DNA from 3 places in the Nonomuraea sp. NPDC050383 genome. Region 3 is predicted to be linked to each of the others. Evidence: riboswitches for the same ligand, from Rfam matches in the RefSeq annotation. Region 3 holds a riboswitch; each other region holds the start of a gene.
What was found. A riboswitch is a leader RNA that binds a small molecule or an ion and turns the genes downstream of it on or off. The one in region 3 is predicted to bind thiamine pyrophosphate.
Positions count from the first base shown of each region.

Region 1: linked by a shared signal. The riboswitch ahead of ACIBG4_RS26180 (purine-cytosine permease family protein) and the one ahead of ACIBG4_RS03440 (FAD-dependent oxidoreductase) in region 3 are both predicted to bind thiamine pyrophosphate.
Region 2: linked by a shared signal. The riboswitch ahead of tenA (thiaminase II) and the one ahead of ACIBG4_RS03440 (FAD-dependent oxidoreductase) in region 3 are both predicted to bind thiamine pyrophosphate.

Region 1 is NZ_JBITIP010000011.1:67,582-77,923, forward strand. Features, by position in the region: gene ACIBG4_RS26160 (Fpg/Nei family DNA glycosylase) at 1-484, shown strand, start outside; gene ACIBG4_RS26165 (helix-turn-helix domain-containing protein) at 534-947, shown strand; gene ACIBG4_RS26170 (rhodanese-like domain-containing protein) at 944-1,267, shown strand; gene ACIBG4_RS26175 (GNAT family N-acetyltransferase) at 1,322-2,071, shown strand; TPP riboswitch at 2,170-2,282, shown strand; gene ACIBG4_RS26180 (purine-cytosine permease family protein) at 2,273-3,616, shown strand; gene ACIBG4_RS26185 (methylated-DNA--[protein]-cysteine S-methyltransferase) at 3,627-4,187, opposite strand; gene ACIBG4_RS26190 (PAS domain S-box protein) at 4,281-6,149, shown strand; gene ACIBG4_RS26195 (ATP-binding protein) at 6,293-6,730, shown strand; gene ACIBG4_RS26200 (YidC/Oxa1 family membrane protein insertase) at 6,773-7,420, opposite strand; gene ACIBG4_RS26205 (DUF6412 domain-containing protein) at 7,471-7,692, opposite strand; gene ACIBG4_RS26210 (hypothetical protein) at 7,712-7,882, opposite strand; gene ACIBG4_RS26215 (response regulator transcription factor) at 7,977-8,675, shown strand; gene ACIBG4_RS26220 (sensor histidine kinase) at 8,786-9,877, shown strand; gene ACIBG4_RS26225 (hypothetical protein) at 10,007-10,342, opposite strand, start outside.
Region 2 is NZ_JBITIP010000018.1:87,237-97,578, forward strand. Features, by position in the region: gene dnaK (molecular chaperone DnaK) at 68-1,948, shown strand; gene grpE (nucleotide exchange factor GrpE) at 1,948-2,562, shown strand; gene dnaJ (molecular chaperone DnaJ) at 2,606-3,793, shown strand; partial or broken gene ACIBG4_RS34040 (heat shock protein transcriptional repressor HspR) at 3,797-4,120, shown strand; gene clpB (ATP-dependent chaperone ClpB) at 4,154-6,724, shown strand; gene ACIBG4_RS34050 (hypothetical protein) at 6,946-7,560, shown strand; TPP riboswitch at 7,575-7,670, shown strand; gene tenA (thiaminase II) at 7,662-8,372, shown strand; gene ACIBG4_RS34060 (hypothetical protein) at 8,477-9,007, opposite strand; gene ACIBG4_RS34065 (hypothetical protein) at 9,214-9,579, shown strand; gene ACIBG4_RS34070 (TetR family transcriptional regulator) at 9,592-10,236, opposite strand; gene ACIBG4_RS34075 (SDR family oxidoreductase) at 10,306-10,342, opposite strand, start outside.
Region 3 is NZ_JBITIP010000001.1:766,904-777,245, forward strand. Features, by position in the region: gene ACIBG4_RS03395 (aldo/keto reductase) at 1-684, shown strand, start outside; gene ACIBG4_RS03400 (peptidoglycan-binding protein) at 709-1,515, opposite strand; gene ACIBG4_RS03405 (YbaK/EbsC family protein) at 1,611-2,159, shown strand; gene ACIBG4_RS03410 (GNAT family N-acetyltransferase) at 2,170-2,751, shown strand; gene metF (methylenetetrahydrofolate reductase [NAD(P)H]) at 3,156-4,079, opposite strand; gene ACIBG4_RS03420 (polyprenyl synthetase family protein) at 4,170-5,237, shown strand; gene thiE (thiamine phosphate synthase) at 5,283-5,918, opposite strand; gene ACIBG4_RS03430 (Rv2175c family DNA-binding protein) at 5,896-6,270, opposite strand; gene ACIBG4_RS03435 (NAD(P)/FAD-dependent oxidoreductase) at 6,301-7,464, opposite strand; TPP riboswitch at 7,523-7,639, shown strand; gene ACIBG4_RS03440 (FAD-dependent oxidoreductase) at 7,629-8,954, shown strand; gene thiS (sulfur carrier protein ThiS) at 8,951-9,151, shown strand; gene ACIBG4_RS03450 (thiazole synthase) at 9,144-9,899, shown strand; gene ACIBG4_RS03455 (PASTA domain-containing protein) at 10,123-10,342, shown strand, end outside.

The DNA.
Region 1 (10,342 bases), on a different contig from region 3:
CCCGGCCGAGGTGCCCGGCGTGGCCGCGCTGGGCCCGGACCCGCTCGCGGAGTCGTTCACGGTCGAGACGCTGAAGAAGATCGTGGGCGGCAACCGCACGCAGATCAAGGGTTTGCTGCGCGACCAGAAGGTCGTCGCGGGCATCGGCAACGCCTACTCCGACGAGGTGCTCCACGCGGCCCGGATGTCCCCGTTCAAGATCGCGTCCTCGCTGACCGACGCGCAGATCGCGGACCTGCACGAGGCCATCGTCACGACGCTGCGCGAGGCCATGGAGCGGGCCCACGGGCTGGCCGCCAAGGACCTCAAGGCGGAGAAGAAGTCCGGCCTGCGCGTCCACAACCGCGCCGGCCAGCCGTGCGACGTCTGCGGCGACACCATCCGCGAGGTCTCCTTCGCCGACTCCTCGCTCCAGTACTGCCCGACCTGCCAGACCGGCGGCAAGCCGCTCGCCGACCGGCGCCTGTCGCGCCTGCTCAAGTAGGGTCGGTTATCTCTTGTAACCGCAGGGTCCCTGCGACAGCATGGATGCCATGGACGACCACGCCTCCTGTGACATCACCGACGACTACGACGTCCGGCAGTGGGACACCCGCGAGGACTGCGAGGTCCGGCAGATCCTGGACCGCGTCGCCGACAAGTGGTCGCTGCTCGTCATCGCCCTGCTCGACAGCCGAAGCCTGCGCTTCAGCGAGCTGCGCCGCGAGATCGACGGGGTCAGCCAGCGCATGCTCAGCGTGACCCTGCGCCACCTGGAGCGCGACGGCCTGGTGACCAGGACCGTCCATCCCGTCGTGCCGCCCCGCGTCGACTACGCGCTCACGCCGCTCGGCCGCACCCTGCACGAGACGATCAAGTCGCTGGTCACCTGGACCGAGCGGCATCAGCGGGAGATCGCCGAGGCCCGTGCGGCCTACGACCGAAGGCGCGAGATGATGGACGCATGACGGTTCCCGAGGTAGAGGCACGTGACGTACCCGACGACGCTTTCCTGCTGGACGTGCGCGAGCGTGAGGAGTGGGTGGCGGGCCACGCTCCCGAGGCCGTGCACATCCCGATGAGCGAGATCCAGGGGCGCGTCGACGAGGTCCCCGCCGGCGGCAAGGTCTACGTCGTCTGCCGGGTCGGCGGCCGGTCCTACCAGGTGGCGGCCTGGCTGAACCACCTGGGGCGCGAGGCGGTCAACGTCGGCGGCGGCATGCAGTCGTGGGAGGGCGCGAGCCGTCCGATGGTCAGCGAGACCGGTCAGCCGCCGTTCGTGGCCTGAGCCGGTCCCTTAATCCGGTTGCCCCGCGCGCGTCCGTGCTGGTGGGCTGTGCCGGTGAATCGTGATGAGATGCTGGCGGCCTACGACCGCCAGGTGCGAATCAGCCAGGGCGAGCGGGCGGGCCGCGTGGTGCGCAAGGCGGCCGAGGGCGGCTGGAACAGCATCCTGTGGTCGGACCTCGACGAGGACACGGCCGACGCCGAGATCGCGGCGCAGGTGGCGTACTTCACCGCGCTGAAGCGCTCGTTCGAGTGGAAGCTGTACTCCCACGACCGCCCCGCCGACCTGGCGGAGCGGCTGTCGGCCGCGGGCTTCGCGGCAGACCCTGAGGAGACGCTGCTGGCCGCGGAGGCCGCCGCCATGGCCGCCGAGCCGCGGCTGCCCGAAGGCGTCGTCCTGCGCCCAGCGGAGGACCCGGCGGGGATCGAGCTGCTCATGGAGGCGCACGAGCAGGCGTTCGGCATGCCGGTGCCGGGACTGCGCGACCAGTTGCTCCGCCGGCTGGCCGAGCGGCCCGAGTCGATGGCCGCGGTCGTCGCGATGGCCGGCGACCGGCCGATCAGCGGGGCGCGGGTGGACCTGGACCCGGACACCGAGTTCGCCGGGCTCTTCGGCGGCGGCACGGTGGTCGGGTGGCGCGGGCGCGGCGTGTACCGGGCGCTGCTGGCCTACCGGGCGCGGGTGGCCGTCGAGCGGGGCTACCGCTACCTCCATGTGGACGCCTCCAGCGAGAGCCGTCCGATCCTGCTGCGGCTCGGCTTCGTGCCGCTCGGCACCACGACCCCGTACGTCTACACCCCCTGACGGGCCCGGGTGTGGCCGTCAGGCGGCGCATGAGGCATCATGAGGGCGCACGCCAGGACATCTCCGGCACAGACCAGGGTGGTCCGGCGCGCGACAACTACAGATCCCGCGGGAGCTCGGGGCCACCGGGCTGAGAGGGCAGCTACCGCTGCTGCCGACCGCATGAACCTGTCCGGGTAATGCCGGCGTAGGGAGTGTGTGATGACGCATGCCGTCAACGAAGTCCCGCTGACCCTCGACGAGGCCCCGCCGAAGACGCTCGGGGTGCTGGACCAGGGCGCGCTCTGGGCCAACCTCGGGGTGAGCCTGCTGGGCTTCTCCGGCGCGCTCTTCCTGCTCGACCCGCTGGGCGGCGCGCCCCTGAGCGTGGCCGCGGCCCTCACCGCCGCGGTCGTGGGCAGCCTCGTCGGCACCGCCATGGTGGGCCTGGCCGCCATCCCCGGCACGCAGACCGGACGGCCCTCGATGGTGCTGCTCCGGGGGCTGTTCGGGGCACGGCTGTCGTACGTGCCGACGGTGCTCAACATCATCCAGATGGTCGGCTGGGGCGCCTTCGAGCTCTGGGTGATCTCCATGGGCGCGAGCGCGATCTTCGGTCCGGCGGTGCCGTACGCGGTCTGGGTGATCGTCGCCGGGGTCCTCACCACCTCGCTGTCGATCTGGCCGCTCGGCTCGGTGCGGCTGCTGCGCCGGTACGTCACGGTCGCCGTGGTCATCGCGCTGGCCTGGTTCGCCGTGGACTTCCTCGGCCAGGCTCAGCCGCAGGCCGGCGGCTCGTGGCACGCGTTCGCGCCGGCCGTCGACTACGTGATCGCGCTGTCGGTCTCGTGGGTGCCGATGGCCGCCGACTTCGCCCGGCACTCCAGGTCGAGCGCCGCCGCGTTCACCGGCGTCGTCGGCGGCTACACGCTGGCCCAGGTGGCCTGCCTGGGGCTCGGCGTGTACGCGGTGGCCATCGCCGGGGCGGCCGCGGTCCAGGCGGACGGCACCGCGGTGTTCGGGACGTTCGTCGCGGCGCCGCTCGGCGCGCTGTTCTTCGCCGTGCTCGTCCTGCGCGAGACCGACCAGTCGTTCGCGAACGTCTACTCGACCACCCTCTCGCTGCAGAACCTCATGCCCCGCGTCGACCGCCGCGTCTTCAGCGTCGCCATCGGCGTGGTCACCACGGCCGTGGCGCTGGTGGTGGACGTGAACTCCTACGGGGCGTTCCTCGGCATCATCGGCGCGGTGTTCGTGCCGATGTTCGCGGTCCTCGCCGTGGACTACTTCGTGCTCGGCGGCTCCGCCCGGTGGAACACCGACGAGGACGCGCCGTCGCGCTGGTCCATGCTGGTGCCCTGGGTGCTCGGCTTCGCCGCGTACTGGCTGACCACCTCGACGCCGACCGTCGGGGCGTGGGACGGCCTCTGGGCCGGGGTGCGCGAGGCGATCGGCTTCACCCGTCAGCCGTGGATGAACGGCGCGCTCGGCGCGGCGCTCGTGGCCGCCCTGGTCACGCTCGCCCTCGGCCTGGCCCGGCGCCGGACCTACGCCGACCGCGTCTGACAGCTCGTGATCAGGAGCGGGACTCGACGGTGAGGAGGTGGCGCTTGGCGTTCACGCCCCCGGCGTAGTCGCCGAGCGCGCCGTCGCCGGGCACGATCCGGTGGCACGGCACGATGACGCACACCGGGTTGGCCATCAGCGCGTTGCCGACCGCCCGCAGCGCGCGTGGCCGGCCGATGTGCTCGCCGATCTCACTGAGCGTCGCCGTCGTGCCGTACGGGACCGCCATGGTCTTCTGCAGCACCGTGCGCGCGAACGACGTGGCGATGGCCAGGTCGACCGGCGTGGTGAAGGCCCGCAGCCGTCCCGAGAAGTACGCGTCCAGCTCCCGGCGCACCGGGTCCAGCCGGCCGGGGTCGGGCCCGATGAACGAGCCCACGTGCCGCGTCACCCGCTCGTACACCGCGTGCTCGTCCTCGAAGCTGCACGCCACGATCCCCTTGCCGGACACCGCCAGCACCAGCCGCCCCACGGCGCCGTCATAGGTGCCGAACGCGACGTCGGGCGGGTTCTCCCCGCGGTAGGTGGCGGAGGTCACCCGTAGCAGGGCATCGAGATCACCGCTCGACATCCGCTCACCCTCTTCTCACCTGGTAGGTCGTGATCGGCAGCGTATCGGACGGATCGGCCGACGGCGGCCGCGCAGCGCGGGCACTATGGAGGTGTGGGTGACGAGTGGGCCGGCAGTGACGACGAGATCGCTCGCGCGGTGCTCGCCGGCTCGCCCAACGCGCTGATCGCGCTCGACCGGGACCAGACCGTGCTGGTGTGGACCCCGGCCGCCGAGCGGCTCTTCGGCTGGACCGCCGAGGAGATGCTGGGCCGCAGGGCGCCGATCGTGCCGGGGGAGCTGACGGCTGAGCACAACGCGGTGCTCGAACGCGCGCGTACCGGCGACCAGGTGACGCTGCGCACCAAGCGGTTACGCCGCGACGGAAGCGTGCTCGATGTGACGGTCGACATCGGGCCGCTGGTGATGGGCAGCTCGGTGGTGGGATACGTGTGCGTCCACCACCGCGCGGCGGCCGAGGAGGCGGCGAGCGAGCGCATGGCGCGCCGGGTCCGGCTGGTACGCCGGCTGACCGACGTGGTCGGCGACATCAACGCCGAGCTGGAGCTGCCCGCCGTCCTCGACCGGATCGCCGGCAGCCTGACCGAGCTGACGGGCGCCGACGCGGGCGGCTTCGTGCTCATCGAGGGCGAACGGCTGCGCGTGGTCAGCACCCACCGGCTGCCCGAGACGCTCAAGGGCGCCACGGCCGGGCTGCGCACCAGCCTCGTGGACAAGCTGCTGCGCACCGGCAAGACCGTCCTGCTGGAGTCCCACGGGCTCGACGAGCTGCTGTGGGCGGAGCTGACCGGCCTGCACACGATCGCGCTCGGGCTGGCCGCCGTGGGCGGGCGGCCGTACGGCGCCCTCTACGCCCTGTACGCCCAGCGCAAGCCCGGCCACCTGGAGCTGGAGCTGCTGGAGCTGCTGGCCGGGCACGCCGGCATCGCGGTGGGCAACGCCATGGCCTACCAGGAGGCGGTGCGGCAGCGGGCCCACGAGCAGGCGGTGTTCGACGCCAGCGCCGACGGCATCGCCGTGCTCGACGGGGCCGGCCGCGTCATCCGGTGGAACCCCGCGGCGGCCGAGCTCACCGGGCTGCCCGTCGACGACGTGCGGGGCGGGCCGCCGCCGTTCCCGCTGCCCAGCCCGGGGGAGAAGCTGACGTTCCAGCTCGACACGGGCCGCTGGCTCGACGTCGTGAGCGCGCGCGTGGAGGAGACCGGCGAGATGGTGGTCGACTTCCGCGACGTGACGCGCGCCAAGGAGCTGGAGGAGGCCAAGGACCTGTTCCTGGCGACGACCAGCCACGAGCTGCGCACCCCCATCACGATCGTGCGGGGCTTCGCCAGCACCCTCGACGCCCGCTGGGACAAGCTCAGCGACCCCGAGCGCCGCTCCGCCGTCCACACGATCGCCGAGCGGGCCAGGTCGCTGGGGACGCTCATGGACCACCTGCTGCTCGGCTCGCGGGCCGGCGCCGACGAGCTCAAGGTACGGGTGGAGGCATTCGACCTGGCTGAGCGGATTAATGCGGCAACGCTAGGATTGCCCGAGTTGTCCGACACGCATCGGGTCGAGGTGGAAATCCCCGGCGGCCTGCCGTGGGTGAAGGGCGACGCGCTGGCCACCGACATCGTGCTCGGCCAGCTGCTGGAGAACGCCTTCAAGTACTCACCGAAGGGCGGGTTGATCAGGGTCCAGGCATGGCCGGAGGACGGCAGGGTGGTCGTGGTCGTCGACGACGAGGGCGTCGGCATCGCCGCGTCCGACCGGGAACGGATCTTCGAGAGGTTCGTCCAGGTCGACAGTGGTGACCGGAGGAGATTCGGCGGCGTGGGGCTCGGGCTCTACATCGTGCGCAGCCTCGCGAGGGCCCAGGGCGGCGACGTGAGCGCCCATGCGCGACCGGGAGGAGGCACCCGGATGCGGATGGTGCTCAACGCGGCTGCTCCTATCGGAACCGACACACCGGTGTGGTAACGAGGTGGTCACGGTTGAGCTGACCTATCGTCCGATGTGGACAAGCTGTGATCGAGATCCGGTTTCTGGGATCGAGTAACGGGGCATTTCGGTCGTACCGGGGAGTGTTCCCGCGGGGGGCACATGAAGACGGGGAGGTGGGTGTGTCAAGCGTGGTGTTGCTGCCGTACGCGCCGTCCAGCGTCGCTGTTGCCCGCCAGCGTCTGAGCACTGACCTGCATGATTGCGGCGTCTTCTCCGCCGCGATCGACGATGCGGTGCTCGTGGTGAGCGAGTTGCTCAGCAACGCGCTGCGGCACGCGCATCCGCTGCCGTCGGGCATGGTCAAGGTCACCTGGCTGCGCAACGACGACCACATCGAGGTCGCGGTGAGCGACGGAGGCGCGGCGACCGAGCCGCGCGCGGGCCGTCCCACGCTGTCCTCCCTCGGCGGCCGGGGTCTGGGCATCGTGGAGTACGTCGCCGAGAGCTGGGGTGTGCGCCACGACGGCGACACCACCACGGTCTGGGCCGTCCTGCCGGCCCCCAACGGCAACGGCACCATGAAAGGCCAGGTCGCAGCCCTGCGAGAGGCCGGCTGAGCCGGCCTCTCGGTTTTTGTCCGGGCGTTCGCCCGCTCTCCGTCAGGCGAACCGGCGCGCGAGCACCGTCCGTTCACCGTACGTCCATGCGCTGGACACCAGCAGGTACAGGGCGGCGGCGAGCGGCATCACCAGGGCCGCCAGGACCGAGCCGAAGGGCATCAGCGGCATGATCCTCCGCATCAGTGCCGGCTGCTCCTCGGGGAGTGTGGCCCTGATCCGGCGCGCCTGGAGCCACGCCACCAGCGTGACCAGGGCGATCACCACAATGAAGACCGAAAAGGGCCAACTGATCAGTCCGTAATGGGTGACAATTCCGGCAACCTGCTGGCCCAGCGGGGCGCCCAGAAGGTCATGACCGGCCAAGGCAGTCGGATGCGTGGCCACCCGGTACATCAGCCACATGAACGGCAGCTGGGCCATCCCGGGCAAGATTCCGGCCAGCGGCGAGCTGCCCTCGTTCGCGTACAGACGGGACAGCTCCTTGCTGAGCCGCTCCGGGTTGCGCTCGAACCGCTTGCGCAGGGCCCGGACCTTCGGAGCCAGGCGTTCGGTGACGCGCGCGGCCCGCGCCTGCCGGACGCTCAGCGGGAGCAGCAGCAGCCGTACGGCCAGCGTGAACAGCACGATCGCGACGGCCGCGTGGCCTCCGGACATGCCGACGAGAAGCGTGACAAGAGAATCGATCATGAGCCCTTCCTCGACGTGCAGGTGACGAGGGCTCGACGAGACGAGCCCCGCTAGACGGAAGCGGGGCTGGGAGAGGGCGCTCTCGGGCGCGGCCGACCGGCGGCGCCGGGATCACGCTGACGCTGGAACGCCGTCCGCCGGGCGTACACCAGCGGGAAGCTCGGCCCGCTGCCGCCCACGACGGGCAGCAGCCGGGCGGCCCAGCTCACCAGGAGCAGGACCGCCACCATGGTGATGCCGGCCAGCCACGGGTCCAGCAGGAACAGGGTCACGTCAGGTCCCGGACCGGGACTACCGCGACGACGTCTTGCCGACCAAGGTGACGGCGACGAAGACGAGCAGAGCCACCACCCCGATGATCAGCGCGACCTTCAGGAGTCCCAGCACCATGGGCAGGACGAAGGTGAACAGCACGAAGAGCCCCAGCAGGGCTCCCAGCACGAGCATGACGACTCGACTCATGAGCCCACCGTACGTCCTCCGACCAAGATCCGCGAGGCTTACGAACCGATGACGTGGGTGTCCCATCAGGGGGCGCCGGCCGTACGGTGAAGACGTGAGCACGCGCATCCTGGTGGTCGACGACGACCCCACGGTGGCCGAGGTGGTGGCGCGGTACCTGGAGCGCGACGGCCACGAGGTGGAGTGCGTGAGCGACGGCGCCGAGGCGCTGCGGCGCGCCCTCGCCCGGCCGCCCGACCTGATGGTCCTCGACCTCATGCTGCCCAAGGTGGACGGCCTCCAGGTGTGCCGCAAGCTCCGGGAGCGCTGGCCGGTCCCCGTGATCATGCTGACCGCGCTGGGCGAGGAGATCGACCGGGTCGTCGGGCTGGAGACGGGCGCCGACGACTACGTCACCAAGCCGTTCAGCCCGCGCGAGCTGGCGCTGCGGGTCCAGTCGGTGCTGCGGCGGGCGCGCGGCGCTTCCGTGCCGGGCGGCACGGGGGTCCTGCGCGACGCCGACCTGATGGTGGACGTGGGGGCGCACGAGGTACGGCTGGGCGGGGCCGAGGTGATGCTGACGGCGCGGGAGTTCGACCTGCTGGCGTACCTCATGCGCAACCCTCGTCAGGCGTTCAGCCGGTCGGCGCTGCTGGACCAGGTGTGGGGGTGGTCGTTCGGCGACTCGTCCACCGTGACGGTGCATGTGCGGCGGCTGCGGGAGAAGATCGAGGTGGATCCGACGGAGCCGCGCAGAATTGTGACGGTGTGGGGGGTCGGGTACCGGTTCGAGCCTCTGGAGACCTCGGGATGAGCCCGGCGCCCCCTCTCCTGACCGGCCTCCCGACGGCTCTGCTGGACCGGCTCCCGGGCGGTCCTGTCGACCGGCTCCCTGGCGGTCCTGTGGCGGCCGGGGCTGCGGCGATGGGCGATCTGGGGATGATCGTCGCGGTCACGGCCGGGCTCGGGCTGCTGGTGGCGCTCGTCGGGGTGTGGGCCATGTGGGCGCTGCGCCGCCGCTCCATCGGCGTGATGCTGGGCGTGGTCATGGTCGTCTCCATCGCGGCCACCCTGGCCGGCGTCGTGGCGATCACCCTGAAGATGATCATCGAGGGTCAGGTCAAGAACATCGTGCTCAGCGTCGTCGCGGTGGGCGGCCTGGTGGGGCTCGGAGTGGCGTACGTGCTGGCCAGGCGGGTCGTGGGCGAGAGCCGCCGACTGGTCGCCGCCGTACGCGAGCCGCCGTTCACCGCGCCGGCCGGCCTGCCCGCCGAGCTCCAGACGATCGCCAACACGCTGGAGGAGGCGTACGCCCGCGAGCGCGCCCTCGAAGGCGCCCGGCGCGAACTCGTGGCATGGGTCAGCCACGACCTGCGCACGCCGCTCGCCGGGATGCGCGCCATGGCCGAGGCGCTGGAGGACGGGGTGGTGACCGACGAGGCGACGGTCGGGCGCTACCACCGGCAGATCAAGCTGGAGGTGGAGCGCCTGTCGGCGATGGTGGACGACCTGTTCGAGCTGTCACGCATCCACTCGGGGGCGCTGCGGCTGTCCCGGGCCAGGATCGGCCTGGCCGACCTGGTGGCCGACACCCTCGCCGGGGCCGAGCCGCTGGCCAGGGCGAAGGGCGTGAAGCTGAGCGCTGAGGCCGCCGAGGCGGTGCCCGTGGAGGCCGACGCGGGAGCGCTGGGACGGGCGCTCGGCAACCTCGTCGTGAACGCCATCCGGCACACCCCCTCGGACCGCTCCGTGGTGCTGCGGGCCGAGGTGGACTCGGGCATGGCCTGCCTGTCGGTGAGGGACTGCTGCGGGGGCATACCGGACGCGGACCTGCCAAGGGTGTTCGACGTCGCCTTCCGGGGCGAGACCGCTCGTACCCCGACCCGGGAGGGGGGCGGGGCCGGGCTCGGACTGGCCATCGCCCAGGGGATCGTCGAGGCGCACGACGGGATGATCGGCGTGGTCAACGACGGCCCGGGCTGCCGCTTCGAGATCCGTCTCCCGCTGGTGCGCTGACGCGCTGACGCGCTGGTGCGCTGGTGCGCTGGTGCGCTGGTGCGCTGACGCGCTGAGGCGCGTCAGGCCGCCGGGCCTCATCGCGCCTCGCCATGCGGTCCCGGCGGCCACTCGCTGCCCGGCGCCGTCCTATGCGCGCTCGGGGAGGGTGTCGCCGTCGAGAGTCCCGCCGAACGACTCCGACATCGCGCGAAATGTCGGGCACGGCCAGCGCCACATGCAGCTCCGGCAGCGCAGGATCGGATTGGCCGAGTCGCTGGTGATGCCCCCGGCGTCCCTGGGCTGATGCAGGTCGAGCAGGCGCAGCGTCAACTCGGTGAATGCCAGCACATCCCGGCGGGCGCCCGCGAGGAACTCCAGGTCCTCGATCGCCAGCCGGGTACGTACAGGGACGAACCCCTCGTGGTTGACCAGACCACGCAGGCGCCCGACCTCGTCGTTCCAGGGGGCGGCCTTCTCGGTGCG
Region 2 (10,342 bases), on a different contig from region 3:
TGACAAAGCCTCCCGGCATTCGTAGCTTGAGTCTGACCGACTCAACTTTGACCACAAGGACGTACTCATGGCACGTGCGGTAGGTATCGACCTTGGGACGACCAACTCCGTCGTCTCGATCCTCGAGGGCGGTGAGCCCACCGTCATCGCCAACGCGCAGGGCTCGCGGACCACGCCGTCCGTGGTCGCCTTCGCGAAGAACGGCGAAGTCCTGGTCGGCGAGGTCGCCAAGCGCCAGGCCGTCACCAACGTGGACCGCACCATCCGCTCCGTCAAGCGCGAGATGGGCACCAACTGGTCCCAGGAGATCGACGGCAAGAAGTTCTCCCCGCAGCAGATCAGCGCCTTCGTCCTGCAGAAGCTCAAGCAGGACGCCGAGGCGTACCTGGGCGAGAAGATCACCGACGCGGTGGTCACCGTCCCCGCGTACTTCAACGACGCCCAGCGGCAGGCCACCAAGGAGGCCGGCACCGTCGCGGGCCTCAACGTGCTGCGCATCATCAACGAGCCCACCGCCGCGGCCCTCGCGTACGGGCTCGACAAGGAGCAGGACCAGACGATCCTGGTCTTCGACCTCGGCGGCGGCACCTTCGACGTGTCCCTGCTCGACGTCGGCCAGGAGGACGGCCACGGCTTCGTCGAGGTGAAGGCCACCTCCGGTGACAACCACCTCGGTGGCGACGACTGGGACCAGCGCGTCGTCGACGAGCTCGTCAAGCGCTTCCAGAACGCCCACGGCGTCGATCTGTCCAAGGACAAGATGGCTCTGCAGCGCCTGCGCGAGGCCGCGGAGAAGGCGAAGATCGAGCTGTCCAGCCAGTCCGAGACCAGCATCAACCTGCCCTACATCACGGCCTCCTCCGAGGGCCCGCTGCACCTCGACGAGAAGCTGACCCGCGCCGAGTTCCAGCGGCTGACCGCCGACCTGCTCGAGCGGACCAAGGGCCCGTTCCACCAGGTCATCAAGGACGCCGGCATCAAGGTCTCCGACATCGCCCACGTGGTGCTCGTCGGCGGCTCGACCCGCATGCCCGCGGTCACCGAGCTGGTCAGGGAGCTGACCGGCGGCAAGGAGCCCAACAAGGGCGTCAACCCGGACGAGGTCGTCGCCATCGGCGCCGCCCTGCAGGCCGGCGTGCTCAAGGGCGAGGTCAAGGACGTCCTGCTGCTCGACGTGACCCCGCTGTCGCTGGGCATCGAGACCAAGGGCGGCATCTTCACCAAGATCATCGAGCGCAACACCACGATCCCGACCAAGCGCTCCGAGGTCTTCACCACGGCCGAGGACAACCAGCCGTCGGTGCAGATCCAGGTGTTCCAGGGTGAGCGCGAGATCGCCTCGTACAACAAGAAGCTCGCCACGTTCGAGCTGACCGGCATCGCCCCGGCGCCGCGCGGCATCCCGCAGATCGAGGTCACCTTCGACATCGACGCCAACGGCATCGTCAACGTCTCGGCCAAGGACCTGGGCACGGGCAAGGAGCAGTCGATGACGATCACCGGCGGCTCCGCGCTGCCGAAGGACGACATCGAGCGGATGATGCGCGAGGCCGAGTCGTACGCCGAGGAGGACAAGAAGCGCCGCGAGGAGGCCGAGGTCCGCAACAACGCGGACGGGCTCGCCTACCAGACGGAGAAGTTCCTCCGCGAGAACGACGACAAGGTCCCGGGCGACATCAAGACCGAGGTCAACGACGCGCTCGGCGAGCTGAAGAAGGCCCTGGAGGGCACGGACACCGACACGATCCGCACCTCCGCCGAGAAGCTCGCCACCGTCAGCCAGAAGATGGGCTCGGCGATCTACGCCCAGAGCCAGCAGCAGGCCGGCGGCGAGGGCGCCCCGCAGGGGGCCGCGCCCGGCGACGGCCAGCAGCAGCAGCAGAAGGCCGACGACGACGTGGTCGAGGCCGAGATCGTTGACGACGACCAGCCGAAGAAGGACCAGTGATGCCGCCGCGTGACAACGGGCACGAGCACGGTGAGCCGGTGATCCGCGACAACCGCAAGATCGACCCGGAGACGGGGCTGCCACGCGTCAGTTCGGAGGGGGCCGAGGCCCGTTCCGAGCAGGCGCCGGCCCCCGACCAGGCCGGGACGACGACCGACGGCGAGCTGGAGGCCCAGCTCGCCGAGCGGACCGCCGACCTCCAGCGGCTCCAGGCCGAGTACACCAACTACCGCAGGCGCGTCGAGCGCGACCGTGTCGCGGTGCGCGAGCAGGCCGTCGCGGGGGCGCTCATGGAGCTGCTGCCCGTGCTCGACGACATCGGCCGGGCCCGCGACCACGGCGAGCTGACGGGTGGCTTCGCGAAGGTGGCGGAGTCCCTGGAGGCGGCGGTCACCAAGCTCGGGCTGAGCGCGTTCGGCCAGAAGGGCGAGCCGTTCGACCCGATGGTCCACGAGGCGCTGATGCACAGCTACTCGCCGGACGTGACCGAGCCAACCGCGGTCGAGGTCCTGCAGTCCGGCTACCGGATGGGCGAGCGGGTGCTGCGCCCGGCCCGGGTGGCTGTGGCCGAGCCCGAGGACGCCCCCCCGGCGTCCGGCGACATCGCCGACTGACTCCGGCGACGACAACTCCACGAACATGGACGAAGGGCTGTAGATGAGCACCAAGGACTACCTGGAGAAGGACTACTACGCCGTCCTTGGTGTGCCCAAGTCCGCCACCGCCGATGAGATCAAGAAGGCGTACCGGAAGCTGGCCAGGCAGTACCACCCCGACACCAACCAGGGCGACACCGCCAAGGAGACCAAGTTCAAGGAGGTCTCCGAGGCGTACGACGTCCTGTCCGACGGCAAGCGCCGCAAGGAGTACGACGAGGCGCGGACGCTGTTCGGCTCCGGTGTCGGCGGCCAGCGGCCCGGCGGCGGTGGCGGGTTCCCGTTCGACTTCGGCGACCTCTTCGGCGGCACGGCCGGCCCCCAGGGCGGCCACGGCGCCGGGGAGCGGCTCGGTGACCTGTTCGGCGGGCTGTTCAACCGCACGGGGAGTGGTGGTGCGACCCGCACCACCAGCACCACCAGGCCCCGCCGCGGACAGGACATCGAGTCCGAGGTCACGCTCACGTTCACGGAGGCGGTCGAGGGCACCACGGTGTCCCTCCGGCTCACCAGCTCGGCCGCCTGCGCCGCGTGCAGCGGCACGGGAGCCAAGGCGGGCACCACCCCGCGGGTCTGCCCCACCTGTGAGGGCACCGGCGCGGCCAGCCGCAACCTGGGCAACTTCGCCTTCTCCGAGCCGTGCCGCGACTGCAAGGGCCGCGGCCTGCTCGTGGACGACCCGTGCCCCGTGTGCGACGGCAGCGGCCGGGCCAGGAGCACGCGCACCATCCAGGCGCGCATTCCCGCGGGGGTGGCCGACGGCCAGCGGGTCCGGCTCAAGGGCAAGGGCGCGCCGGGCGAGAACGCGGGACCCGCGGGCGACCTGTACATCCTCACCCACGTCAAGCCGCACGCGGTCTTCGGCCGCTCGGGCGACAACCTGACGATCACCGTGCCGGTGACGTTCACGGAGGCCGCGCTGGGCGCCGAGATCAAGGTGCCCATCCTCAAGGGGATGCCGGTCACGCTGCGCATCCCGCCGGGGACCCCGAACGGCCGCACCTTCCGCGTCCGCGGCCGGGGCGCCGCCCGCAAGGACGGCACGAAGGGCGATCTGCTCGCCACGGTGGAGGTGGTCGTCCCGCAGAGCCTCGACGACAAGTCGCGCGAGCTCCTGACGGAGTTCGGCACCGCGACGGCGGGTGACGACCCGCGAGCTGATCTCATTCAGAGAGCCAGAAGCGAGTAGCCGATGGACGCCAACTATTTCGATCTCTCAGACGACACGCCCGTCTACGTGATCTCGGTGGCCGCGCAACTCTCGGGGCTGCACCCGCAGACGCTGCGGCAGTACGACCGGCTGGGGCTGGTCAGCCCCGGACGTACGGCGGGGCGCGGCCGCCTCTACTCGACGCGCGACATCCTCCAGCTCCGCGAGGTGCAGCGGCTCTCCCAGGAGGAGGGCATCAACCTCGCCGGCATCAAACGGATCCTGGAGCTGGAGAACGAGGCGTTGCGGCTGCGCGAGGAGGTCCACCGCCTGCGCGCCGAGATGCAGATGGTCAAGGCGCTTATCCGCTACGAGCTGCCACCGGGGGCCTAGAACAAGATGGACTACAAGCTCACTCAGAAGAGCCAGGAGGCTCTCTCGGGGGCCATGCGGCGCGCCGCCGCCGAGGGTCACCCGGAGATCTCCCCGGCCCACCTGCTGACCACGCTGCTCGGCCAGACGGGCGGCACCGCGGTCCCGCTGCTGGAGGCCGTGGGCGCCGACTGGAAGGCCGTGCGCGCCAGGGCGGAGGAGCAGCTGGCGGCGCTGCCGAAGGCGCAGGGCTCCACCGTGAGCGCGCCGACGAGCTCGCGCCAGCTGCTCACCGTCATCAACACCGCGGCGCAGCGCGCCAAGCGGCTGGAGGACGAGTACGTCTCCACCGAGCACCTGCTCGTGGGCCTGGCCACCGACGGCGGCCAGGTGGCGGAGCTGCTCAAGGGGCAGGGGGCCACGCCGCAGGCGCTGCTGGACGCGTTCGAGAAGGTGCGCGGCCACGCCCGCGTCACCAGCGAGACGCCCGAGGACACCTACCAGGCGCTGGAGAAGTACGGCGTCGACCTGACCGAGCGCGCCCGCGCGGGCCGGCTCGACCCGGTCATCGGCCGTGACTCCGAGATCCGCCGCGTGGTGCAGGTGCTGTCCCGGCGCACCAAGAACAACCCGGTGCTGATCGGCGAGCCCGGCGTCGGCAAGACCGCCGTCGTCGAGGGCCTGGCCCAGCGGATCGTGGCGGGCGACGTGCCCGAGTCGCTGCGCAACAAGCGGCTCATCTCGCTCGACCTGGGCGCGATGGTGGCGGGCGCGAAGTACCGCGGCGAGTTCGAGGAGCGGCTGAAGGCCGTGCTGTCCGAGATCAAGGAGAGCAACGGCCAGATCGTCACCTTCATCGACGAGCTGCACACGGTCGTCGGCGCGGGCGCCGCCGAGGGCGCGATGGACGCGGGCAACATGCTCAAGCCCATGCTGGCCCGCGGCGAGCTGCGCATGATCGGCGCGACGACGCTCGACGAGTACCGCGAGCGCATCGAGAAGGACCCGGCGCTGGAGCGCCGCTTCCAGCAGGTGTACGTCGGCGAGCCGACGGTCGAGGACACCATCGCGATCCTGCGCGGGCTGAAGGGCCGCTACGAGGCCCACCACCAGGTGCAGATCGCCGACAGCGCGCTGGTCGCCGCCGCCGCCCTGTCCGACCGCTACATCACCAGCCGGTTCCTGCCCGACAAGGCCATCGACCTGGTCGACGAGTCCGCCTCGCGGCTGCGCATGGAGATCGACTCCCGGCCCGTGGAGATCGACCAGCTCCAGCGCAACGTCGACCGCATGAAGATGGAGGAGCTGGCCCTCTCCAAGGAGACCGACGACGCCTCGCTCCACCGGCTGGAGCGGCTGCGCAAGGAGCTGGCCGACCGCCAGGAGGAGCTGAGCGCCCTCGTCGGCCGCTGGGAGCGGGAGAAGGCCGGCCTCAACAAGGTCGGTGAGCTGAAGAAGCAGCTCGACGAGGCGCGCGGCTCGGCGGAGCGGGCGCAGCGCGACGGCGACTTCGAGGCGGCGTCCCGGCTCATGTACGCGGAGGTGCCGAGGCTGGAGCAGGCGCTGCGGGAGGCGTCCGAGGCCGCCCAGCCCGACGACGCCATGGTCAAGGAGGAGGTCGGCCCCGACGACATCGCCGAGGTCATCTCGTCCTGGACGGGCATCCCGGCCGGCCGCCTGATGGAGGCCGAGACGACCAAGCTGCTGCGCATGGAGGACGAGCTGGGCAGGCGCCTGGTCGGCCAGCAGCAGGCCGTACGCGCCGTGTCCGACGCCGTCCGGCGCAGCCGGGCCGGCATCGCCGACCCCGACCGGCCGACCGGCTCGTTCGTGTTCCTCGGCCCGACGGGCGTGGGCAAGACCGAGCTGGCCAAGGCGCTGGCGGAGTTCCTGTTCGACGACGAGCGGGCGATGACCCGCATCGACATGAGCGAGTACTCCGAGAAGCACAGCGTCGCCCGGCTCGTCGGCGCCCCTCCCGGCTACGTCGGCTACGAGGAGGGCGGCCAGCTCACCGAGGCCGTGCGGCGCAGGCCGTACACCGTGGTGCTGCTGGACGAGGTGGAGAAGGCCCACCCCGAGGTCTTCGACATCCTGCTCCAGGTGCTGGACGACGGTCGGCTCACCGACGGGCAGGGCCGCACGGTCGACTTCCGCAACACGATCCTGATCCTCACCTCCAACCTGGGCTCCCAGTTCCTGGTGGACCCGACGCTGGAGGGCGACGCCAAGCGCGAGGCCGTGATGGGCGCGGTCCGCGGCGCCTTCAAGCCGGAGTTCCTGAACCGGCTCGACGACGTGATCCTGTTCGACGCGCTCGGCTCGGAGGAGCTGGCCCAGATCGTCGACCTCCAGGTCGACCGGCTGGCGAGGCGGCTGGCGGACCGCAGGCTGACCCTGGACGTCACTCCGGCGGCCCGCGAGTGGCTGTCGCTCACCGGCTACGACCCGCTGTACGGCGCCCGTCCGCTGCGCCGGCTGGTGCAGTCGGCGATCGGCGACAAGCTGGCCAAGGCGGTGCTGTCGGGCGAGATCGTGGACGGCGACAAGGTGCTGGTCGACCTCGGCGACGACGAGCTGACCGTCAAGCGCGCCTGACGCGCGACGTACCGACGACAAGGCCCCGGGGCCGGCCTATCCGGCCGGCTTCCCGGGGCTTTCGCGGGCCCGGGTCCGGGTCGCGGCCCGCTCGCCGGTAAGGGCTGGTCCACCGTTCGGCCAAGCCCGCCCCGGCGCACCGCTTCCCTGGCTAGCTTCGGCCTTCGTCCGAGATCCGCCCGGCGTCCGCCCGGGCAGCGTACCGACGAGGGGGACGTCCAGTGTCAGTGTCATCCCGGTCCTATCCCAGGTCATCCCGGTCCTGTCCCGGCTTTCGGGCCGTCGCGGCGGCCACGCTGAGCGCCGGCGTCATCTGGATCATCGCGGCGCCGCCTCCCGTCCTCGCCCTCACCCACGCCCTCACCCCCGTCCCGGCCGGGGACGAGGGCGGGGCGGCCGGCGAGGAGAGCGCCGCCGCGGTCGCGGCGCGGACGGCGGAGCGCCTCGGCCTGACCGGCCCCCGGGGCGCCGGCTCCCCGATGGTCGCCCCCGACCTGACGGCCACGGCCGCGGGCGTGCCCGTCCTGCCTCCGGGCGCGCGCAACCCCTCGGGCCTGTCCGACGTGTCCACGATGGCCGCCGCGCCCGACCTGCCCGGCCTGCCGGCGGCTCCGGCCCGGCCCGTCCGGACGTTCGACGGGGTGCCCGTCTCGGGGGCCCCGGAGCCGGCCGTCCGCCGTCAGCACGCGCACGAGGCGCCGGACCGCGCACCGAGCCGCCGGGACGCCGCCACCCACGCGGAGGCCCCGCGCACCGGGGCCTCCCGCGTCGCGGAGCCCGGCGTCACCTCGCTCGGCGACGTCGGCACCCTCCTCCCGAGCCTGCCGCTGGGATGATCCCTGTTACGGTGGACCGTGACGCGGGGTGCCCGGAGGGCCGGGCTGAGATCACACCCGTCGAACCTGATCTAGTTCGTACTGGCGAAGGGACGTCGACGTTGTCGTTCTGCGACGAGGTCTGGGCGAGCACCGCCACGCTGCTCGACGCCATCCATCGGCACCCGTTCAACACCGCCCTCGGCGGCGGCACCCTGAGCCGCGACCGGTTCACCTTCTACCTGGTGCAGGACGCCCGCTACCTGGCGGCGTACGCGAAGGTGCTGGCGACGGCGTCGGCGCGCGCCACCGAGCCCGCGGACGCCATGTTCTTCGCCCAGAGCGCGCACACGGCGCTGGCCGTCGAGCGCGCCCTGCACACCGGCTACCTCGACGGGTTCGGGCTGAGCCCCGAGGACGTGGCCGGCATCCGCACCTCGCCGACCTGCCTGGCCTACGCGTCGTACCTCCAGGCGACGGCTCTCAGCGCGCCCCTTCCCGTGCTGGTCGCCGCGGTGCTGCCGTGCTTCTGGGTCTACCAGGACGTCGGAACGGCCCTACTGGAGCGCACGGCCGGCCGGTCCGGCCACCCGTACCAGGCGTGGATCTCCACCTACTCCGACCCGTCGTTCGCCGCCTCGGTGACACAGGTGCGTGCCATCGCCGACCGGCTGGCCGGGACCGCCGACCCCGCCACCCGCCGGGCCATGGCCGAGGCGTTCTGCCGGGCGACGGAGTACGAGTGGATGTTCTGGGACAGCGCGTGGCGGCTGGAGACGTGGCCCACCGGCCAGTGGCTGGCGACCGGCGCGGAGGCCACGGCCGCCCTCTGACCCCGGATCACCCGTACGGCCTGATCGCGGGCATGCCGACGGCAGCGAGCGCCCCTCGGGGCTCTCCCGGGCCGGACAGGACGCCCGGCCCCGGAGAGCCCGGCTCAGGACACCAGGGCGTCGAGCTCGTCCTCGGGCAGGCCCAGGTCGACCCGGATGCGGTAGCGCGTGCGCAGCAGCGCCACATGCTCCGGGTCGTCCTCGTCACTGGCCAGCACGGCCTGGGTCACCCATTCGAGCCCGGCCGGCAGGTCACCGTACGCGACGAGCGTCTCGGCGATCGTGTGGGAGGTCGCCGTGGTGATCCCGCCCTCCGCGCGGATCGCCTCGATGACCTCCCTCGCCTCAGCGGGACGGTCGAGCTCGAAGAGCGTGTCGGCGATGCCGGCGCGTGGGTCGATGAGCGACTCACCGCCGTCCTCCACCGCGCGCTGGAAGCACTCCAGGGCCCGGGCGGGCTGCCCGGCCGAGCGCCATTCCTCGGCCGCGAGGACCAGGATGGACGCCCTGGAGACATCGCCCGAGGAATAGCCGAGCGCGACGTCGTACAGCCGCCTGGCAAGGGAGCTGTGGTCGTCGGCCAGCAGAGCCTGCTCGAGCAGGCGATCAAGGTGCTCACGGGTCACATGCGCCACACCGCGAGACTACCGAGCCAGGTGCCGGTTTGCCCCGGCAATGCACATCGCCGATCCGGCACGACTTTGGCAAGGTCATGTCAAAGGATGCCCGCTTCCGGCGTGTCTTCGCAGGCCGTAGGGCATATAGCGGTCGCGCGCACCGGCGAGGAGGAGGGGCTGCGATGGGCATCTCCAAGCAGACGACCTTCACACTCTCCTGTGCCGTGGCGCTTTCGGTCCTGGTTCCGGGTGCGGCCGGATATCTTTCCGGACGGCTCGCCGCCGTGGAATCGGCCGAGCGCGAACTCCACGCGATCGAGACCCGGCTGGACGCCCGGGAGGCGCGAGAGGACCGCCAGGCGTGGCCGGTGGCGCTCCCGGCGCCCTGCGACGGTGCCCCGACGGCCAAGGACCGCGAGGGGCGCGCCCCCGCGCCCCGGCAACGCGTGACGCCCTCGCAGGCGCCCCAGGCCGGTGAGGCACGCCCGCCGGCGCCCGACACGCGGCCGCCGGCCCCCAAGGCCCAGCAGCCGCACCCGGTGCTCGGCTGGCTCCCGGAGCTCATCCAGCGCCTGCGCCTGAACGACTGACCACTCGGGGAGTCAGGCCGTCTGCGGAGTCCAGGAGCGGAGCTGGCGGGACAGGAAGCCGCGGATGAGCTGCTTGGCCGCCGCGATGATCTCCGGCTCACCGTTCGGGTCACGGCGGAAGGCGAGCTTGAGCACCGCGTCCCCCGCCTCGACCGCCACCAGGACCGCCACGTCCAGCTCATGGCTGTCGGCCAGGCCGAACTCCTGGAGCAGCAGCCCGCGCAGCCGTCCGGCGATCACCGTGTTGTTGTCGGAGTCGGAGTCGAGGAGGTTGAGGTCGACCACGTCGCCGAAGTGCAGGCTTCTGAAGCCCCGGACGGTCCGGTGCATGTCGACGTACTCGTCGATGATCGCGTCGACGGCCTCCCACCAGCCGACGTAGTCCTCCTCCAGGAACCTGCGGCCGACCCTGGAGACGAACTGCTCGACGTTGCGCCGGGTCAGCTCCTGGGTGATGGCCCGCTTGTCGGGGAAGAACTGGTAGACCGACCCGATCGCGACCCCGGCCCGGTCGGCGATGCGGGTGGTGGAGAGCGACTCGTAGCCGATCTCGTCGAGCAGCTCGGCGCAGGCGTCGAGCATCCGCTCGACCCGGCGCGCGCTGCGGCGCTGCGCCGGCCGTCGCCGTAACGGCTGGGGTCGCACGCATTCGTCCATCTGGGGTGACAGCACGAGTTCCATCTTTCCCCCAAGGACACGATCGTTATCTGGCAATCAGTGGATTTCTCACGGCTCCAGATGAGCCTCATGCGAGTTCGGCCGG
Region 3 (10,342 bases):
GTCCTGTCCACGAAGGTCGGCCGGCTCGTCCGGCCCGGGCCGGGCCACGACGGCTCCTTCGCCGTGCCCGACGACCGGCACGTCGAGTGGGACTTCAGCCGCGACGGCGTGCTGCGCAGCGTCGAGGAGTCGCTGGAGCGGCTCGGCCTCGACCGGGTGGACGTCCTCTACATCCACGACCCGGACCGGCACTGGCCGCAGGCGCTGGACGAGGCCTATCCCGCCCTGGCCGACCTGCGGGCGCAGGGCGTGGTGCGGGCCATCGGCGTCGGCATGAACCAGTCGGGCATGCTCCTCGACTTCGTCCGCCACGCCGACCCCGACGTCCTGCTCGCCGCGAACCAGTGCACGCTGCTGCGCCGCTCCGCCTTCGAGGAGCTGCTGCCGCTGTGCCTGGAGCGCGGCATCACGGTCGTCGCGGCGTCGCTGCTGCACCGGGGCGAGCTGGTCACGCCGCCCCCGGACGCCGCCGGCGAGGTCCGCGCCGTCGCCCGGGCCTGCGCCGAGCACGGCGTGCCGCTGACGGCCGCCGCCCTGCAGTTCCCGTTCCGGCACCCGGCGGTCCGCTCGGTGCTGGTGGGCGCGCACGAGCCGGCCCAGGTCACCGCCAACCTGCGGGACCTGGAACGGGACGTGCCCGAGGCGCTCTGGCGCGCGCTGGAGACGCCCGTCCCGGCCCCCTGAGATCCGGCGCGGCGGGTCCCGTGCTCAGCCGCGCCGGAACGCACCCCGCACGTGCACCGGCACGCCTGTGCCGAGCATCCCGGGCAGCACCTCGGCCACGTTCATCGGCATCCGCACGCACCCGTGCGAGGCCGGGGACAGCGGCACCGACAGCGCCCCGTGGAACGCGATGCCGCCGTTGAAGAAGATCGGGTTGTACAGCCGGCCCAGGTACGAGGTGTGCCAGCCGGACTTGCGCCAGGTGGTCTTGTAGTCGCCCGTGGGCGTGCGGGCCGAGCCGCAGAAGCGCTGCTTCTTGCCCTGCCACACCGCGGTCTCGCAGTACGCGATGCCGCTGCCCGACGAGATGTGGGTGATCAGCTTGGGCCGCCCGGCCAGGTACAGGACCATGATCTGCTTCGTGAGGTCGACCTCGGCGCGGGTCGCCTTCCCGTTGGGGACGAGGACCCTGGGCGCCCTGGGGCTCTCCAGGGCCGTCCAGGTGCGCGAGGCCACGGTGCTGGTGGGGATGATGCCGTTGACCTTCTGGAACGCCCACACGGCCGTCAGCGTCGTCCCGCCGTACCGGCCGTCGGCCTTGCCCGGCTGGTAGCCCAGCTCGGCCAGGCGGCGCTGGAGCCACGCGACGGCCTCGCCCTTCGCGCCCAGCTTCAGCGTCTTGCGCGGCGCCTTGACCGTCGTGGCGGCCCCGGCCGGGGCGGTGATCGCCGGGGTGGTGATCGCCGGCGCCCCGGTGGGGGCGGCGGACGCGGGTCCCGCTCCGAAGCCGGTCAGGCCGACCACGCCGGCCGTGACGAGAGCCGCCATTCCCGGCAGACGTCGTGCCCTCACCCGAATCACCTCTTCCGCTCAACAATTGAATCAAAGGACCTTACACCACCACCATGACCAGGTAATGGCACGGTCAATCCTCGTAGAGTGGCCACATGTCCGAGAAGTCGTCCGACGCACAGCGCCCGGAACCATCAGCGCCCGCCACGGCGGCGGAGCTGGCGGCCCGCTCCACCGGGCTGCCCTCCAACGCCGTCATCGTCCAGTCCGCCCTGCGCGAGCTCGGCGCCGGGGGCGAGGTCATCGTCCTGCCGGAGAAGGCGCCCACCGCCGCCACCGCCGCCGCCCAGCTCGGCTGCGAGGTCGGCGCGATCGCCAACAGCCTCGTCTTCGACGCCGACGGCACGCCCCTGCTCGTGATGACCAGCGGCGCCCACCGCGTGGACGTCGAGCTGGTCGCCCGCACCGCCGGCGTCCGGTCGGTGCGGCGGGCCACGCCCGAGTTCGTCCGGCAGGCCACCGGCCAGCCGATCGGCGGCGTCGCCCCCGTCGGTCACCCCACCCCGATCCGCACCCTCGTCGACACCTGGCTGAGCAAGCACGACGTCGTGTGGGCCGCCGGCGGGCATCCGCACACGGTGTTCCCGACCAGCTTCGACGAGCTGGTGCGCATCACCGGGGGCACACCGGCCGACGTCGAGTAATGTGCGCAGCGTGATCGAGTTTCGCGGGGCGGGGCCGGCCGAGTTCGAGGAGCGGCTGGACACGGTGATCGGCATCTACACCGCCGCCATGCGCCCGCCCGCGGAGCAGGTCACGGGCCGCCGCACCATCATGCGCAACCACGGCATGTACCCGCGCTTCCAGTGCTACTTCGCCGAGCTGCGCGACGCGGCGGTCCGCCAGGGGCCCGGCCGCACGAGCCCCGCGCCGGTCGTCGGGTTCGCCTACGGCTTCCACGGCGCGCCCGGCCAGTGGTGGCACGACGTGGTCCACCGCGCCCTGGAGGAAAAGGCCGGGGCGCGGGTGGCCGACGCCTGGCTCGGCGACGCCTTCGAGCTGGCCGAGATCCACGTCCACCCCGACCACCAGGGCAAGGGCATCGGCCGGGCGATGATCACCACGTTGTGCGCGGGGCGCAGGGAGCGCTCGGCCGTGCTGTCCACCCATGACCGGCCCACCGCCGCCCGCCACCTGTACGCGAGCATGGGCTTCACGGACCTGCTGTCCCGGTTCGTCTTCCCTGGCGGTCACGAAGAGTACGCGATCGCCGGGCGGCCCCTGCCGCTGGCCTGACGGATCCCCTGGTAAAGCCTTGACCAGCCGGTTTGGCGGTCGTGACGCTGGGGCATGAATGACTACGCAAAGTAATGGACGCTCTACCGCGCGTCCACCCACCCCTGACCGTCACCCGCCGGGTCCCCCTGCGGGCGGGTGACGGGCCCACCCGGCCACTTCCCCGGCCGGCATCAGCAGACGTGTACGCGGCGGCGGGAATGTTCCGCGGGAAGGAGGAGTTCTACTCCACGTGGCCGGTGTGTCCAGTGTCCCCGGGCCTCATCTATCGCCTTCGCGGAATACCGTTCGGCTGGAGCCGCGTTGTGCCACTCGCCGAGAGGCGACCTGCACACCGGTACGCACACGTCGAAGCGCCCGTCCCCGGCAGGGGGCGGGCGCTTCGACGTGTGCGCAGGAAGACCTCAGACCGCGACCGGCTCCGGGCGTGACAGGAGCTGGAAGACCTCGCGCGAGGCGCTCGACCGGTTGAACGTGATGAAGTGGATGCCCGGCGCGCCCTCGTCGAGCAGCCGCTGGCACAGCTCGGCCCCGTGCTCGATGCCGAGCCGCCGCACCGCCGCCGGGTCGTCGGCGACCGCCTCGAAGCGGGCCGCGAGCTCCGGCGGGAACGGCGCGCCCGAGAGCTGCTCCGACCGGGCGATCGTGCTCATCTGGGTGACCGGCATGATGCACGGGATGATCGGCGTGTCGCAGCCCTGGGCGGCGACCCGGTCGCGCAACCGCAGGTAGTCGTCCGCCTGGAAGAACATCTGCGTGATCGCGTAGTCGGCGCCCGCCCGGCACTTGCGGACGAAGAACTCGGTGTCGGCCTCGATGGACGGCGAGCGCGGGTGCTTGTAGGGGAACGCCGCCACGCCCACGCAGAAGTCGCCGGCCTGCCGGATGAGCCGCACCAGGTCCTCGGCGTACTCGACGCCGTCGGGATGCCGGACCCACTCGCCGGTCGGGTCGCCGGGCGGGTCGCCCCGCACGGCCAGGATGTTGCGCACCCCCGCGTCGGCGAACCGGCCGACGAGGTGGCGCAGCTCGCGGACCGAGTGGTTGACGGCGGTGAAGTGGGCCACCGGCGTGAGCGTGGTGCCGTGGGCGACCCGCTCGACGATGTCGACCGTGCGGTCGCGCGTGGTGCCGCCCGCGCCGTACGTCACGGACACGAACGTCGGCCGCAGCGACTCCAGCTCCCTGATCGCCCGCCACAGCTGCCGCTCGCCCTCGTCGGTCTTCGGGGGGAAGAACTCGAAGGAGAACGACCGGCCACCGGAGGCGAGAAGCTCGCGCACGGTGGGGACACGATCGGGCAGGACGGAAGGTCGACCAAGCGCCATGCCCCAAGGTTACCGTGGCGGGGCCCGCACCAGCGGTCACCCTTGTCCCTGGAGAGCCGGGCGCCACCCGGCGGCCACTAGTCTCAAGGCATGAACACTGAGGCCGCGAGCATGGACACCTTGCGCGAACAGGTGGACCGTTGCCTGAGGGAGTTCGTCGACCGGCAGCTGCCGCTCACGGGCGCGCCGGAGCTGGAGCCGCTCCGCCTGGCCGCCAAGGAGCTGCTGGCCGGCGGCAAGCGGCTGCGTCCCGCGTTCTGCTACTGGGGGTGGCGCGGGGCGGGCGGCGCGGACGAGCCGGGCATCTACCCGGCCGCGGCGTCGCTGGAGCTGCTCCAGGCCAGCGCGCTGGTCCACGACGACGTGATGGACAAGAGCGACCTGCGCCGCGGGATGCCGTCGGCGCACCGCCGGTTCGAGACGATGCACGCGGGGGCCGGCTGGCACGGGTCGGCCGAGCAGTTCGGCGTGGGCGCGGCGATCCTGCTGGGCAACCTGCTGCTGATCTGGTCCGGCGAGATGTGGCGCGGCAGCGGCCTGCCGCCGGAGTCGATCGCGGCGGCGCAGCCGGTGCACGACCACATGCGCACCGAGCTGATGTGCGGCCAGTACCTCGACCTGCTGGAGCAGGCCCACGGGGAGAACACGTTCGAGTCGGCGCTGCGCGTCGCCCTGTACAAGAGCGGCAAGTACTCCGTGGAGCAGCCCCTCCGGCTCGGGCTGGTCCTGGCGGCGGGCGAGCTGGCGCCGTGGATGGACGAGCTGTGCACCACGTACGGCACGCGGGTGGGGATCGCGTTCCAGATGCGCGACGACATCCTCGGCGTGTTCGGCGACCCGGCGGCCACCGGCAAGCCGGCCGGCGACGACCTGCGCGAGGGCAAGCGGACGATGCTCGTGGCGCGCACCCTGGCCGCCGCCACCCCCACGCAGGCCGCGCTGGTGCGGAGCCTGCTCGGCGACCCGGAACTCGACGACCGGGGCGTGGCGGCGCTGCGGGAGGTCATCGAGGACACGGGCGCGCTGCGGGAGTGCGAGGACCTGATCGGGTCGTACCTGCAGGAGGCGCTGGCCTGCCTGGACAAGGCGCCGATCACGGCCGGGGCGCGCTCCGCGCTGGCCGACCTGGCCGTCGCGGCCACCTCCCGCAAGGCCTGACCCTCCCCCGCGCTTCCACGGGCGCGGAGGAGCGTCGTGACCGGGTCAGCGGGCCAGGCGCTTGGCGAACTCCGCCGCCGCCGCGCCCGGGTCGTCGGCCTCGGTGATCGCCCGCACCACGACGACGCGGGTCGCCCCGCACGCCATGACCTCGTCGAGGTTGTCCAGGTCGATGCCGCCGATGGCGAACCACGGCCGGTCCGTGGCGATCGAGGCCGCGTGCCGCAGCAGCGACGGCCCCGGCGCGGGACGGCCCGGCTTGGTCGGGGTGGGCCAGGTCGGCCCGCAGCAGAAGTAGTCGACGCCCTCCTCCACCGCGGCGGCGGACGCCTCGGCGGTGGAGTGGGTGGACCTGCCGATGAGGATGTCGTCGCCGAGTATCTCCCGCGCGACGCCCACCGGAAGGTCGTCCTGCCCCAGGTGGAGCACGTCGGGCCGGGCGGCGTAGGCCACGTCCGCCCGGTCGTTGACGGCCAGCAGCCTGCCGTGCCGGTCGCAGGCGTCGCGGAAGACCTCCAGCAGCTCGAGCTCCTCCCGCGCCTCCAGGCCCTTCTCACGGAGCTGGACGACGTCGACGCCGTTGGCGAGCACGGCGTCGAGGAACTCGGCCAGGTCACCGCGCCGGCGCCGGCTGTCGGTGCAGAGGTAGAGCCGGGCGTCAGAAAGCGAGGGCTTGGGCACGCCGCTTGACCTCGGTGTGGCGGCCCGCGCGGATCGCCTCGACGGGCGAGCCGGGCAGCGAGTCGTCCGGGGTGAACAGCCACCGCAGCGCCTCGGCGTCGTCATAGCCCGCGTCCAGCAGCACGGTCAGCGTGCCGGGCAGGCCCTTCATCACGTCCCTTCCGTCAAGGAACACCGCGGGCACGTGCGGCCCGCCGCTGCCCCGGCGCACGCCGAGCAGCTTGTGGTCCTTGAGGAGTTGCTTGGTCCGCCCGAGCGAGAGCTGCAGGCGGTCGGCCACCTCGGGGAGAGTGAGCCACTCGTTGACGAGCTGGTCGGTCTCCCGGTCGATCTGTGCAACAGAAAGCGTCACGAAACCACAACTACCACATGGCGCGCTTGCTCAAACAACACAATCCCGTAGAGGGACATCGGGATCTACCAGGCGTTCCGGGTCCATCCGGTGTCCCGCCTCGATGATGCGGCGGCCCTGGACGAGGTCGCGGGGCCGGTCCACGGCGAGCACCGCGGCCAGCGCGCCGTCGCCGGTCAGCCAGCAGGCCGACCACTTGCCCTCCGGGTCGCCCCGGTACAGGAGGCGGTCGCCGGCCGGATGGTGGCCCGCGTACTGGACCATGTGGCCGAACTGCTCGGACCAGAAGTACGGCACCGGGTCGTAGACGGCCTCCTCGCCCAGCAGGGTGGCCGCGGCGACCTCGGGCGCGCCGAGCGCGGTGTCCCAGTGCTCCACCCGCAGGCGCGTGCCGTAGCGGCGCGACCACCAGGCGGCGCAGTCGCCCACCGCGACCACGCCCGGCAGGGAGGCGCGCAGGTGCTCGTCGGTGACGACGCCGTTGTGCAGGTCGATGTCGGCGCCCGCCAGCCACTCGACGGCCGGGCGGACCCCGATGCCGGAGACGACCACGTGCGCCTCGACGAACTCGCCGTCCACCAGCCGCACCCCGCCCTCGTCCACCGACGCGACCATGGTGTCCAGCCGCAGGTCGACGCCCTCGTACCAGCCGGTGGTGCGGGCGCCGATCCCGGCCCCGACGGCGTGGAAGAGCGGCGCGGGTCCCGCCTCGATCACGGTCACCTCGCAGCCCGCGCGGCGGGCGGCCGTGGCCACCTCGGCGCCGATCCAGCCGGCGCCGACCACGGCGACGCGGGCGCCGCGGACCAGCCGGGCGCGCAGCTCCAGCGCGTCGTCGAGGGTGCGCAGCACGTGCTGCGGCCCGTCGCCGGGCAGCGTGATCGGCTCGGCGCCGGTCGCGATGACCAGCCCGTCGTACGGCAGCTCCCCCTCGCCGGTCTCGACGACGCCCGGACGAAGGCCGGTGGCGCTGACACCGGGGCGGAAGTCCACCTCCAGCGTCGCGAGGTCGGAGTCGACGAAGCTGGAGTCGCTGGTGCCCAGCAGCACCGCCTTCGACAGGGGCGGCCGGTCGTACGGGCGGTGCCGTTCCTGTCCCAGGAGGGTGATCTCGCCGCCGAACCCCCTCGCCCGCAGGGCCTCGATGCTGCGCACGCCGGCCAGGCCCGCTCCTGCCACCACGACACGGTTCACGGTCAAGACCATAACGGGGCCGCCGCCTGCGCTCCGCACCGAGGCCGTAGGCTGGAGGGGCAAGACGCGCGGGAGTCCGGCCGTGACCGGGCTGAGAGGAAGGCTTGACCGGGCCTTCGACCGCAATCCACCTGATCCGGATCATGCCGGCGAAGGGAGCGCGCATGGAGCTGGTCGTGGGCGGCGGGATCGTCGGGCTGTCGATCGCCTGGCGGCTGTCGCGGGCGGGGCGGCCCGTCACCGTGGTGGACCCGGCCCCGGCCTCCGGGGCCTCGCACGCGGCCGCCGGCATGCTGGCGCCCGTCAGCGAGGTCGCCTACACGGAGGAGCCGCTGCTGCGGCTGGGGGTGGCGTCGCTGCGCCGCTGGCCGTCGTTCGCCGCCGAGCTGGCCGAGGACGCCGGCCTGCCGCCGGGCGTCCTGGCCCCGTCCCGCCCACCCGGGCCCTTCGGCGGCGCCCGTCCCGTGCCGTCGTCCCCTTCGCGGTCGGGCCCCGTCCCGTCGTCCCCGGCGCGGTCGGGACCGGTCCCGTCGTACGGGCTGGACTTCCGTGCCGACGGCACCCTGGACGTGGCGTTCGGCGCGGACGACCTGGCGGCGCTCGACGAGCTGGCCGGGTTCATGGACAAGCTGGGGCTGCCGGTGGAGCGGCTGACGGGCCGGGAGTGCCGCCGCCTGGAGCCGATGCTGGCCCCGTCGGTCCGGGGCGGGCTGCTGGCGCCGGGCGACGCGTGGGTGGACCCGCGCCGCGTCACAGCCGCCCTGCTGGCCGCCCTGGAGCGGCTGGGCGTCCCCGTGGTGCGGGCCCGGGTGTCCGAGCTCCTGCGTGCCCCCGGCGGCCCTGGTGACGGCTCCGGGCGCGGTCCGGCGGTCGTGGGCGTACGGCTGGACTCTCCGGCGGGCGGCGGGGACCTGCCGTCCGAGATCCGGGCCGACGGGGTGATCCTGGCCGCCGGAGCGTGGAGCGGCGAGCTGTACGACCTCCCGATCCGGCCGGTCAAGGGCCAGATCATGCGGCTGCGCTCCCCCGAGCCGCTGCTGGGCCGGTGCGTGCGCGGCATGGTCCACGGCGCCCCCGTCTACCTGGTGCCGCGAGGCGACGGCGAGCTCGTGGTGGGCGCCACGCAGGAGGAGATGGGGTTCGACACGCGCGTGACGGCCGGCGGCGTGTACGAGCTGCTGCGCGACGCCCGGGAGCTGGTGCCCGGCGTGACCGAGCTGGAGGTGGCCGAGGTGGTGGCGGGCCTGCGTCCCGGCACCCCGGACAACCTGCCGCTCATCGGCCCGGCCGGCGTCCCGGGGCTGACGCTGGCGACCGGGCACCACCGCGGCGGGGTGCTCCTGGCGCCGCTCACGACGGCGATCCTCCTGGGCGAGGAGCCCGAGTCGGCGGCCCTCTGCTCCCCGGCCCGCCACCAGCCGGCCCCCGGCGCTCACGACAGGCCCTCCGGCCCCTACGACGGCAACTCCGGCTCCGAGGAGATGGGATGAGAGTGACGATCAACGGCAGCCAGCGCGAGGTGCCCGACGGCACCACCGTGGCGCAGGCCGTACGGATCCTGACCACCGCCACCACCGGTGTGGCGGTGGCCCTGAACGACGAGGTCGTGACGCGCGGCTCGTGGGACACCACGGCGCTCGGCGACAGCGACCGCGTCGAGGTGCTCACGGCGGTGCAGGGTGGATGACCTGATCATCGCCGGGGAGAAGTTCTCCTCCCGGCTCATCATGGGCACCGGCGGCGCGCCCTCGCTGGAGGTGCTGGACCAGGCCCTCGCCGCCTCCGGCACCGAGCTGACCACGGTCGCGATGCGGCGGCTCGACCCGTCGGCCCGCGGCTCGGTCCTCGACGTGCTGCGCGTGCGCGGCATCAAGGTGCTGCCCAACACCGCGGGCTGCTTCACCGCGGGCGAGGCCGTGCTGACGGCCAGGCTGGCCCGCGAGGCCCTCGGGACGAACTGGGTCAAGCTTGAGGTCATCGCCGACGAGCAGACACTGCTGCCGGACCCGATCGAGACGTTCGACGCGGCCGAGCGGCTGGTGGCCGAGGGCTTCGTGGTGCTGCCGTACATCGGGGACGACCCGGCGCTGGCGCGCCGCCTGGAGCAGGCCGGCTGCGCGGCCGTCATGCCGCTCGGCGCGCCCATCGGCTCCGGCCTCGGCATCCGCAACCCGCACAACATCGAGCTCATCGTGGAGGCGGCCTCCGTGCCGGTGATCCTCGACGCGGGCATCGGCACGGCCAGCGACGCCGCGCTGGCGATGGAGCTGGGCTGCGACGCCGTGCTGCTGGCGACGGCGGTCACCCGCGCGCAGCGACCCGACCTGATGGCGGCGGCCATGCGGGGCGCGGTCCAGGCCGGGCGGCTGGCCCGCCAGGCCGGGCGCATCCCGCGCCGCCGCTACGCCGAGGCGTCCTCCCCCATGAACCCATGAACCCATGACCCATGAACCCGTGACCCGGTGAGCTGGGCCCCACGGATCGGGTCAAGCCGGCTCCGGCGTCACGCCGGGGCCCGCGGGGCCCCCGTGAGCCGGTGGATCCCCTGGTCCCGGAGTGGCCCGGGAGGTCAAGAGAGGGCGCGGCAGGGGCCACGGCTCCGCATCGTTTCGGGTGGTCGCACCCTGCCGGTGGCCAAACGCCCGTAAACTCGGCGGCGTGGACACGACGACGGCGGACCCCCTGGTCGGGCGACTCCTCGATGGGCGCTACCGCATCGAGTCCCGGATCGCGCGGGGCGGCATGGCGACCGTCTACCTCGCCCTGGACGTCCGGCTCGACCGCACGGTCGCGCTGAAGGTCATGCACCGCTCGCTCGCCGAGGACCCGGCGTTCGTGCGGCGCTTCATCGGCGAGGCCAAGTCCGTGGCCAGCCTCT